3 regions of the Pseudarthrobacter sp. HLT1-7 genome follow, and region 3 is predicted to be linked to each of the others. Evidence: riboswitches for the same ligand, from Rfam matches in the RefSeq annotation. Region 3 holds a riboswitch; each other region holds the start of a gene.
What was found. Region 3 has a riboswitch for cyclic di-AMP ahead of AC50X6_RS16235 (NlpC/P60 family protein). Riboswitches for the same ligand answer to the same signal wherever they lie in the genome.
Positions count from the first base shown of each region.

Region 1: linked by a shared signal. The riboswitch ahead of AC50X6_RS01775 (aggregation-promoting factor C-terminal-like domain-containing protein) and the one ahead of AC50X6_RS16235 (NlpC/P60 family protein) in region 3 are both predicted to bind cyclic di-AMP.
Region 2: linked by a shared signal. The riboswitch ahead of AC50X6_RS12015 (NlpC/P60 family protein) and the one ahead of AC50X6_RS16235 (NlpC/P60 family protein) in region 3 are both predicted to bind cyclic di-AMP.

Region 1 is NZ_JBWZCH010000001.1:371,200-374,462, forward strand. Features, by position in the region: gene AC50X6_RS01765 (phosphatase PAP2 family protein) at 1-219, shown strand, start outside; gene upp (uracil phosphoribosyltransferase) at 293-928, shown strand; gene AC50X6_RS01775 (aggregation-promoting factor C-terminal-like domain-containing protein) at 1,071-1,859, opposite strand; cyclic di-AMP (ydaO/yuaA leader) riboswitch at 1,858-2,027, opposite strand; gene AC50X6_RS01780 (HAMP domain-containing sensor histidine kinase) at 2,210-3,263, opposite strand, start outside.
Region 2 is NZ_JBWZCH010000011.1:74,756-78,018, reverse strand. Features, by position in the region: gene AC50X6_RS12020 (M23 family metallopeptidase) at 1-534, shown strand, start outside; cyclic di-AMP (ydaO/yuaA leader) riboswitch at 684-842, shown strand; gene AC50X6_RS12015 (NlpC/P60 family protein) at 1,152-1,955, shown strand; gene AC50X6_RS12010 (HNH endonuclease) at 2,181-2,681, shown strand; gene mobA (molybdenum cofactor guanylyltransferase) at 2,739-3,263, shown strand, end outside.
Region 3 is NZ_JBWZCH010000019.1:80,706-83,968, reverse strand. Features, by position in the region: gene AC50X6_RS16255 (hypothetical protein) at 1-347, opposite strand, end outside; gene AC50X6_RS16250 (hypothetical protein) at 533-679, opposite strand; gene AC50X6_RS16245 (hypothetical protein) at 689-916, opposite strand; gene AC50X6_RS16240 (hypothetical protein) at 1,011-1,280, opposite strand; cyclic di-AMP (ydaO/yuaA leader) riboswitch at 1,447-1,645, shown strand; gene AC50X6_RS16235 (NlpC/P60 family protein) at 1,650-2,447, shown strand; gene AC50X6_RS16230 (dihydrofolate reductase family protein) at 2,570-3,127, opposite strand.

The sequences.
Region 1 (3,263 bases), on a different contig from region 3:
CACCGGCTGTTCCATGTGCTGCGGCACCGTGGGCATGCGGGCCCGGCGCCGACCTTCGACCACCCGGCGCACCTGATGGACGGACGCCCCGACGGCGCGGGCCCAGGCGGCGCTAATGGCGCGGGCCCCGGCCCCGATACGGGTGCTGCCGGGAGCGCGGCCGGGAACGAAGACACCACTGCGGACGGGCTCGGCGCCCGCGGCCCCACGGGCGGCTGACCCGCGGTTCGACGGGCGGCTGACCCGCGGTTCGACGGGCGGGTCAACTGCCGCCGGGTGATAGTTTTGACCCATGCGCATTCTCGTTGTGGACCACCCGCTGGTCGCCCATAAGCTCACCGTTCTGCGGGACAAGAACACCCCTTCCCCGGTCTTCCGCCAGCTCACCGAGGAACTCGTTACGCTCCTCGCCTACGAGGCGACCCGCGACGTCCGCACCGAGCCGGTGACCATCGAGACTCCGGTCAGCACCACGATCGGCACCGCCTTCACCAAGCCCACCCCGCTGGTGGTCCCTATCCTGCGCGCCGGGCTCGGCATGCTCGAGGGTATGACCAAGCTGGTCCCGACCGCCGAGGTTGGTTTCCTGGGCATGGCCCGGGATGAAGAAACCCTTGACATCATCACCTACGCCGAGCGACTCCCCGAGAACCTCACGGACCGGCAGATCTTCGTGCTGGACCCGATGCTTGCAACCGGCGGCACCTTGCGGGAGGCCATCAAGTTCCTCTTTAAGCGCGGCGCCTCCGACGTCACCTGCATCTGCCTGCTGGCCGCCCCGGAGGGCCTGGCCAAGCTGGAAGAGGAGCTTGCCGACGCCAATGTGACCATCGTCCTCGCCTCCATAGATGAGAAGCTCAACGAAAAGTCTTACATCGTTCCGGGTCTGGGCGATGCCGGCGACCGCCTCTACGGCGTGGCCGGCTAAGCTCGCCGTCGTCGATTCTGACGCCGGAGGCGGCTGGGGTTCCGGAAAACACCGGCGCGGCCTCACCTGACCCGCATGGACTGGATCCTGTGCATTCGGGGCTCCTCGCCTGGCCGTGCTTCAGACTGGCCGTGCCGGCGGTCTAGTACCAGTTGTTGGCGTAGTGGAAGTTCAGGGCGCCGCAGGGGGAGCCATAGCGCTCCTTGACGTAGTTCAGGCCCCAGTTGATCTGGGTCCGGTAGTTCGTCCGGTAGTCCGGGCCCGCGCTGGCCATCTTCTCGGCCGGCAGGGACTGGACCACGCCGTATGCCCCGCTGCTGGGGTTGGTGGCGGTGGTTTTCCAGTCGGATTCCTTGGTCCACAGCTTCTGCAGGCACTTCATCTCGTTGGCAGCCCAGCCATGCGTTCCCAGCTGCGCGGCGGCGTAGGCCTGCGCGCCGGCAGGGTCGTCGACGGCAACGGGCTTGGCCGGCTCAGGTGCCGGTACAGGCTCGGGTGCCAGATCCGGTGCGGGAGTCGCGGCGGCGGGTGGCGGGGGAGCCGCGGCGGCGGGAGCTTCGGCGGGATTCACCTCTTCGGCCCGGGGCCCGACGCCGGCGGTGCCGGGAAGGGCCGACTGCGAATCGACGCGGACACGTTCGAAGTCCAAGTGCGTCAGCGGGTCGGCGGTGGTGGCCGAAGCCCCGCTGGAACTGCCGGCGCTGGCGTTGCGGTTGGCAGTCTCGGCGGCCTGCCCGGCAGCCCCGATCCCGACGAGCACCGCGCAGGTGGTGGCAACGAGGGCGGCGCGACGGCCGGTGGATCCGAGGCCCGCGGTGAACCGGGACCGGGTTGACGCTGGATTGGTGTCCGCCGCGCGGTGGCGCGAAGCCGTCGAGCGGGTTGCCTGCTGGGCGCTCTTGTGGCGCGTTGGTACTTTGAATTCAGTCATGATCGCCTCTCAACGCCTGCGGAGTTAGCTGTCGGGTTCGGATGCGATATCCGGCCGCACGGAACCTCACGTGTCGGCTTCACCCCAAGGGTGCAAAGATGCAGAATGCCCGGGAACTCTGGGTTCCCCGCCTCTGCCTGGTCGATCGGAATCCGGGAAGCGGCAGAGTTTGGCGTCCGTCCGGATGCGCGGCCCTGTGGCGGCCGCACCCTAAAAACGGTACAGGAGCCGGAAACAAAAGTCACATTTCGGTAACAAGCAGGTCGACGGCGGTGCGTCGCCTTGTGCTTCCGCGGCCTGGCCTGCGCCCCGTTTCGATGGTTCCCGGCGGGTTCGACGCTAAGCAGCGTCTAGCCGGCAGGGAACCGTCGAAGCGGCGCGCCCGGCGGGCTCGCGGGAAGCCGGACGGTGAACTCCGTGCGGCCCGGCCGGGAGATGACCTCGACGGTCCCGCCGTGAGCCTCCACAATCGACTGCACAATGGAGAGGCCTAGCCCGCTGGTCCCCTCGGCCGTGGGTTCAGCCGCCTGCACCCCCGGCACTCCCGGAGCGGCCGGCACTCCCGGGCTGCCGGATGCCCCGGTGCCGGCATCTGCCGCCGTCGTGACTGCCTGGTTCTTGCGGGCGGCGTCGGCCCGGGTGAAGCGCGAGAAGATCCTGCCGACAAACTCTGGGGCGATCCCGCTGCCGTTGTCCGTCACCGTCACCACGGCGCTCCCGTCGGCGGACCGCGCCACTCCGGTGACCACCGCTGTACCTGGCCCGGTGTGCTTGCGCGCGTTGGACAGCAGATTGGCCAGCACCTGGTGCAACGCGGTCGCGTCGCCGCGGACCACCACCGGCTCTTCCGGGAGCTCCAGCTGCCAGAGGTGGTCCGGGGCCATGACCTTCCCGTCGCTGACCGTCTCGATCGCCAGCTGGGTAAGGTCGACGTCGCTGGACTTGAGCGGCCGGCCCTCGTCCAGGCGCGCCAGCAGCAGCAGGTCCTCCACCAGCGCGGTCATCCGCTGGGACTGGCTCTGCACCCGGGCCAGGGACTTCTCCCCGTCCGGCGTGAAGTGTTCGGTCATCCGCATCAGCTCGGTGTAGCCGCGGATGGCGGTCAGCGGGGTGCGCAGCTCATGCGAGGCATCGGACACAAACTGGCGCACCTTCATTTCGCTTTGCTGCCGCGATTCAAGGGCGTTGGAGACGTTGTCCAGCATCTGGTTCAGCGCGAAGCCCACGTTTCCCACTTCCGGGCCGGGATGCGCCGCCGACGCCGGAACCCGCACCGCGAGTGCCACCTCGCCGGCGTCGAGCGGGAGGCGGGAGACCTGGGTGGCCACTTCGGACAGCTGTTCGAGCGGCTTCATGGTCCGGCGGATCAGGGCCGTGCCGGCGAGGCCGATCAGTACGAGACCG
Region 2 (3,263 bases), on a different contig from region 3:
GCACAGCCGGATGTCACTGCCCCTGCCGCCGCCAAGATCGACTTTAACCGCAGTGCCGTCACCACGCAGGGCGATCCGGACGGGAAGCTCAAGCAGTTACTGAGCGCCCAGGCCGCAGGCGCCATCACGCGTGCTGCGTCGTCGGGAAGCCTTGGTGCACCGCTGGTGCGGATGGATTCCGTGTCGCCCTTCGGGCTGCGTGTCAGCCCCATTACCGGCGGTTCCGGCGAGTTCCACCGCGGTCAGGACTTCGCGGCCCAGTGCGGAACAGCAGTCAACGCCGCCGCAAGTGGCACCGTGACGTTTGCCGGATGGCACCCTTACGGTGGCGGCAACCGCGTGGTGATCGACCACGGCAACGGACTGGAGACCACCTACAACCACCTCAGCTCCTCGAGCGTCCGCGTCGGGCAGCAGGTCTCCCGCGGCGATTCCGTGGCGATGGCCGGGACCACCGGGGCCTCCACCGGCTGCCACCTCCACTTCGAGGTCATGGTTAACGGAGAAGTTGTCGACCCCACCGGCTGGCTCTAAGCCAAGCCGATGGGTCACTCTCGCATTCCTGTGACGCGCCGTGATCTGAATGTGACATTGAAACCCAATTGCTGTACCGTATGAGGTACGCCAACTTTTCCGAAGTTGGCGCTCTTGAGTGGATTGCCTAGCTCTGCCACCGCTCAAGGTCCGTTCGCATGACATCGTCTGGCAGGGGCGGGGGAACCAATTTTGGTCTTCGAAAGAAGACCTTGGGGTTAAGTCGCAAAGCTTCCCAGGAAGCAGCGCGGCCGGGTGACTCCCATCCGAATCCGACAGCTCACCTCGCAGGCATTGGGAGAGGCTTCTTTTCGTGTCTTCACGCCACAAAGCTGCGCTTCACAGCGCTGGTGCGGCTCTTATGAGCCCGCCGGAATCCAACTATCGTGCTGCCCTTGCCGGCGCCCGGAACGGATTCCGCACCGCCGGCTCAACCTCCGCTGAGTCCGGGCCGCAATCTACGCCCCTGCACTCAGTGGCCGTTTTTGGCGCGTCTTCGCAGTACACCCTTCGCTAAGTAACCCATTCGGGGCGATCCGGCGTACCCCCAAGATGCCGGAGCGTCCTCAGATTGCGCCTGAAAAGCGCATTCCAAGGATCACGAAAGAGAGAAATTAATGACTACTCGTGCAATCGCACGGCACCGCGGCGAGGTCACCAAGACCAACTCGCTGGCTGTCATTGCCAAGGCTGTCGGCGACAACGCCGGCGGTATGGGCCGCCAGGCTGCAGTTATCGCTGCCGCTTCCGGTTTGGTTCTGACCAGCGGTATCGCAGCCAACGCTGCTGAGGCCAACGTTCAGCGCGAATCCACCTCCGCTTCCACGCTCGAAGTCCAGTCGGCAGCTCCGGCAGCTATCTCGGCTGCTTCGTCGATCGCGATCTCCTACGAGAAGCCGGCTGTCACTACTACCCCCGCGCCTGTCATCGAGGCCCCGAAGCCCGTCGTCAAGGTCCAGGAAGCTGCGACCGCCACCAGGGCCGCCAGCACCAACACCGCCGCGGCCAAGACCGCCGGTACCACGGTCGGTGCCACCGCCGCTGTTGCGGCACCGGTTGCTGCCAAGCCGGCTGCGGCCGCCGTTGCCAGCGGCATGGGTTCCACCATCGCGTCCGCTGCCTACGCACAGCTTGGCGTTGCGCAGGACTGCACCAAGCTGGTCACGAACTCACTTGCTGCCGCCGGCATCAACTACCACGGCTGGCCGGCAGGGTACTTGTCCCTCGGCCGCACGGTGAGCGCCGCCGAGGCACAGCCGGGCGATCTCGCCTACTACCAGAACGGCGGCGCGGGTGTGGCGCACATCGCTGTCTACGTCGGCGGCGGCAAGGCTGTCCACGGCGGCTGGAATGGTGGAACCACCTCTCTGCAAAGCGTCAACGTCGGCTCGGGCCCGGTCTTCATCCGCGTCGGCGGCTAAGACAACTGCTCGCAGCGACACCGAAGGACCCCTGCCCTCCCGGCAGGGGTCCTTTGCGTGTACGCCCAGCATGAATTTCAGCCGACACGGGTATGTACCGGCTATGGAAATTCGGTGATCCGGCACTCGCGTGTTTACTCTTGTGGTGTCGATCCATAGCCCGACCATGCACAGGGCAGCCGGCCCTTGTGCCCCTGGCGGGTGCGGCCGTTAAGAGGTATGCGGATGCGCACTCTCGTTCTGAATGCTGGATATGAACCGCTGGCGGTAGTCACCTTCCGCCGGGCGCTGGTTCTTGTGCTGACTGGAAAGGCCAGTGTCGTGGCCGAAGGCGACGATCCCGTCGTCGGGCCAACCGACATCCTAGGCCGGCCGTCGGTGATTCTGCTGAATCGCTACATCAGGCCCCGGTACAACACCAGGACGGCGGTCAGCCGCCGCGGCGTGCTCCGCCGGGATTTTCAGCGCTGCGCCTATTGCGGCAAAGCAGCCCACACCATTGACCATGTCCACCCCAAGTCCAGGGGTGGGGCGGACTCGTGGGAAAACCTCGTCGCCGCCTGCCTGCGGTGCAACAACGCCAAGGGTAACCAGACACCCGCCGAGATGGGCTGGAAACTCAGCTTCGTCCCGGGGCCGCCGAAGGGCGCGATCTGGCAGATCAAGGAACTGGAAAAGCCGACGCCGGCCTGGGACCCGTTCCTGTTGCCGGAATCTGCTTCCTGACCGGGTCCGCCGCGCACGGCACACCCTGACCCGCGCATCCCGCGCTAGGCTTGACCGGTGGAATTTGATGCTGTAATTCTCTCCGGCGGGCGGTCCTCCCGCCTGGGCGGCGTGGCCAAGGCCGGCCTGGTGTATGACGGCGCTACCCTCCTGGAGCGTGCCCTACAGGCCGCGCGCGGCGCCGTAACGGTCGTCGTTGTCGGTCCGGACCCTGGAACGCTTCCCCGCGGCGTGCTGAACTGCCGCGAGGATCCGCCGTTCGCTGGTCCTGCTGCCGCCATTGCGGCCGGGCTCTCCGCGCTCCAACGCCACCGTGCGGGGGCCGAGGGCGTTGCCCCGCCGCTGACCCTCGTCCTGGCCTGCGACATGCCGCGGGTGGATGCCGCCCTGCGAGTGCTCCTCGAGGCCGCCGGAACCAGCAGCCGCTCCGGCCGGCCCTTGCCGGAGGCTGGGCCACATGGGGACGGCTATATGGCGGTTGCTGACGGGCGGAGACAACCCCTCGTCGGCCTATATGGCACAACTGCACTACAAAGAAGCGTCGATGAAGCTGGACGCCGTGGCACGCTCACGAACGCTTCG
Region 3 (3,263 bases):
CTTGTATCGTGCGTGTGCAGGGCGGAAATACCGTCCGGTTTTCCATCCTGCCCCAGTGAGATGCCGATGTTCGCGGGCACCGGCACTGGCGTCGCGTCCTTGATCAGATCCAGGTGGGCGTGGAAATGCTCCACGTTGCCCTCGGCCGCCAGGAGGGCGAGTCCGGACCGGGCGATTCGCTCGCGGGCCCCCGCGTTATCCAAGCCGAAGCCCGCGGCGGCTTCCGGTGCGCGAGTGCCGGCGGGCGTCGCACTGGCCGGCGGTGCCGGCGGCGGTACGCAGGCGGCCACCCCAAAAAGGAGCGTCGGGAGTGCGATGGCGAGGGCCAGCATGCGGTGCATCATCACGGATGCTGCTTTCGTTCAAAGGACCCGATGCCCCCAGTCTAGGCTGGGCGGGCTGGAAGCGGCCGCACGGAGCCGGGCGGTGCGTCCACCCCGGCAGCCGTCGTCGCGCATTCCATAATCAGCCAGGCCGGCGGCCGCATCACAGTGGTCGAGGCTGCCGCCCGCACCCCGGCCGACAGGCGGCCTCACGAGAGGGACTTGGCGAAGATCGCGGACGTCACGGCGAACGAGATTCCGATCGCAGCAAACAGCGCGCCGAAGATCCGGATGGCTATCGGCGTTGCGAAAAACGACGCGGAATAGTCCACCCCCATGGGTTTGTAGTCCTTCATCATCGCGGCCTAGGCGCGAGCCGATCCGCGGAAATCGAAGGCCAGCACCAGCCCCAGCGTGACCGCGGTGAGGCCCAGCACGCCCACCCCCCACTGCATGACCGGGTTTGCGGTGCCCTGACCGGTTAAAGACATGACCGCCACAGAGACGAAGACCACAGCGAAGGCGATCAGGTAGGCCACCAGGAACCCCTTCACCGGTTGCGGCAGCGACATCATCAGACGCCAGGCTTTCATTGGTACCCCCAAGCCGAGAATTGGTTATGGGGTCAAACCCTAGCCGACGGAAGCTGCAGTCAACAGGGATCCCGCTGCGCCACGAACGCCGGTGCTATGCGGGAGCCCGGCGCTCCACCACGGCGTAGGCCTTACCATCCAGAAACTCCCAATCGGTGACCACCATAAAGCCGGCAGCGTCAACGCGGTCATTCAGGACGAAGACGTCAAAGCCGCCGTCGCGGGGCTCTGCGTCCCAGGTGGACGCGTGGACTTCCCCGTTTTCCAGGATCAGCAGCTCGGTATTGACATTGAGGTCCTTCTGCGGCTGATAGCTCAACTGGCAGATGGCGACACAGTGCCTGGCGAAGTCGGGGCTGCTCATTTTGGCCTCCGCTGATGGGACCGCTGATGGCACCATTCTATGCCGGGGGCCGCGTCCTGCGGGGCGAAGAGCTGCCCGAAACTACTCCCGCCGTTACCTCGATGTGACATTCCGTGATCATGCCGTTACCGTTATTGGGTGCCTGTTGCTTAGAAACGGGCGCTCCCCAGCCGATTGCCTAACTCTGCCGCGGCCACGGGGACACCTCGCAGCAACGTCCGGCAGAGACGGGGAACCCATTTTTTGACCTGGCTTTACGCAGGTCTTGGGGTGAAGCCGCACAGTCCGATGTCAGGGCCAGAGTGCGGCCGGGTGCCTCCCATCCGAATCCGACAGCTCACCTCGCAGGCATTGGGAGAGGCTACGCACATGACTTCCAGTAATACTCTTTTGCCAAAAAGCGCTGACCTTCGCAGCCAACGCCGTTCCGCATTCCTGTCCTCCAAGGGAGGTACATTCGGCCGCCAGGCTGCAGTGATTGCAGCGGCTTCCGGCCTGGTGCTCAGCAGTGCCATGGCCGCCAATGCCGCCGAGGCCCCCGTCCAGCGCGACTCCGCGCCGGCGTCGTCCGTCGACGTCGAGGGCCAGGTGGGCGCACCCGTACTCGCGGATTCCACAGTGCAGATCACCTTCGAACGCCCGGCAGTGGCGACCGCCCCTGCCCCGGTGATCGAACAGCCCGAGCCGGTAGCTGTACCGGTGGCCAAGGCACCCGTGGCGGCCCCGGTGGCCAAGGCACCCGTGGCGGCCCCGGTGGCCAAGGCACCCGTCGCTGCCCCGGCAGCCAAGGCCGCGGTGAAGGTCCAGGCAGCGCCGGCCGCTCCCGCCGCTGCCCCGGCGGCCGGCGGCGTCAATGCCACCATGGTCTCCGCCGCTTACGGCCAACTGGGCATGACACAGGATTGCACCGCCTTGGTCGAGAAGGCCCTTGGCGCAGCCGGAATCCCTGTTGGCGACCTCGGTCCGATGCAGTTCATGAACTACGGCAAAGTGGTGGGGGATCCCCAGCCGGGCGACATGGTGGTTCAGCCGGGTCATATCGGAATCTACGTCGGCAACGGCCAGGTTCTCAGCAGCGGGATGAACGGCGCGAACCAGACTGTGGTTCACCCGCTGTCCTGGCTCACCGCCACCGGCCCCGTGACGTTCGTGCGTGCCGGCGTTTAGTAAAACCTCCGGCAATTAAGTAACACCAACCGCAGTACTGGCGGGAAAAACGTAGAAGGCCGGTTGACCGGTTGCCTTGGGGCAGCTGATCAACCGGCCTTTCACACGCCCGGGCCAGCCGGTCAGCCTTGGTACCGAAGCAGCACGACGCCGTTGCCGAACATGCGCGTCTCCAGCAGGCGGAGCTTCGTCACCGCATCCGTCTCCTGGAAGAGCGGTTTGCCCCGTCCGATCAGGACCGGGTGGACGTAGATCCGGAATTCATCGATCAGGCCGAGCCGCCGGAAGGACGCCGCAAGATCGGCGCCGCCGAGCGCGAGGTCCCCGCCGGGTTCTTCCTTTAGCTTCGCGACCTCCTCGACGACGACGTCCCGCACCACTGCGGTATTCCAGCCGGCCGTCGCCAGGGTCCTGGAGTAGACGATCTTGGGCATGTCCCGCCAGATCCGGGAGAACTCGACCATGGGCGGCGTGCTCAACGGGTCCGCGTCCGCCGTCGGCCAGAATTCCGCCATCAATTCATAGGTGACGCGGCCGTCGAGGAACGCTCCCATGGTCCGGAGCTCATCATTGAAGTGCCGGTGCAGTTCGTCGTCGACCATGTGCCAGCTGAGGTCCCGGCCCGGACCCTCGATGTACCCGTCCAGGGACATCTGCGTCATGAGGATGACTTTGCGCATCGCGGGGCTCCTTCAGTGGGCTGAGGGCTACCGCACCAGCGTACGCTCCGCCCGGCGGAGCGGCAGGACTGCACGTGAACAGGCCAGGCGTCCGACGCCGGGCGGCTGGATCTTGCCGGATAGTGGTGTCTGGGCC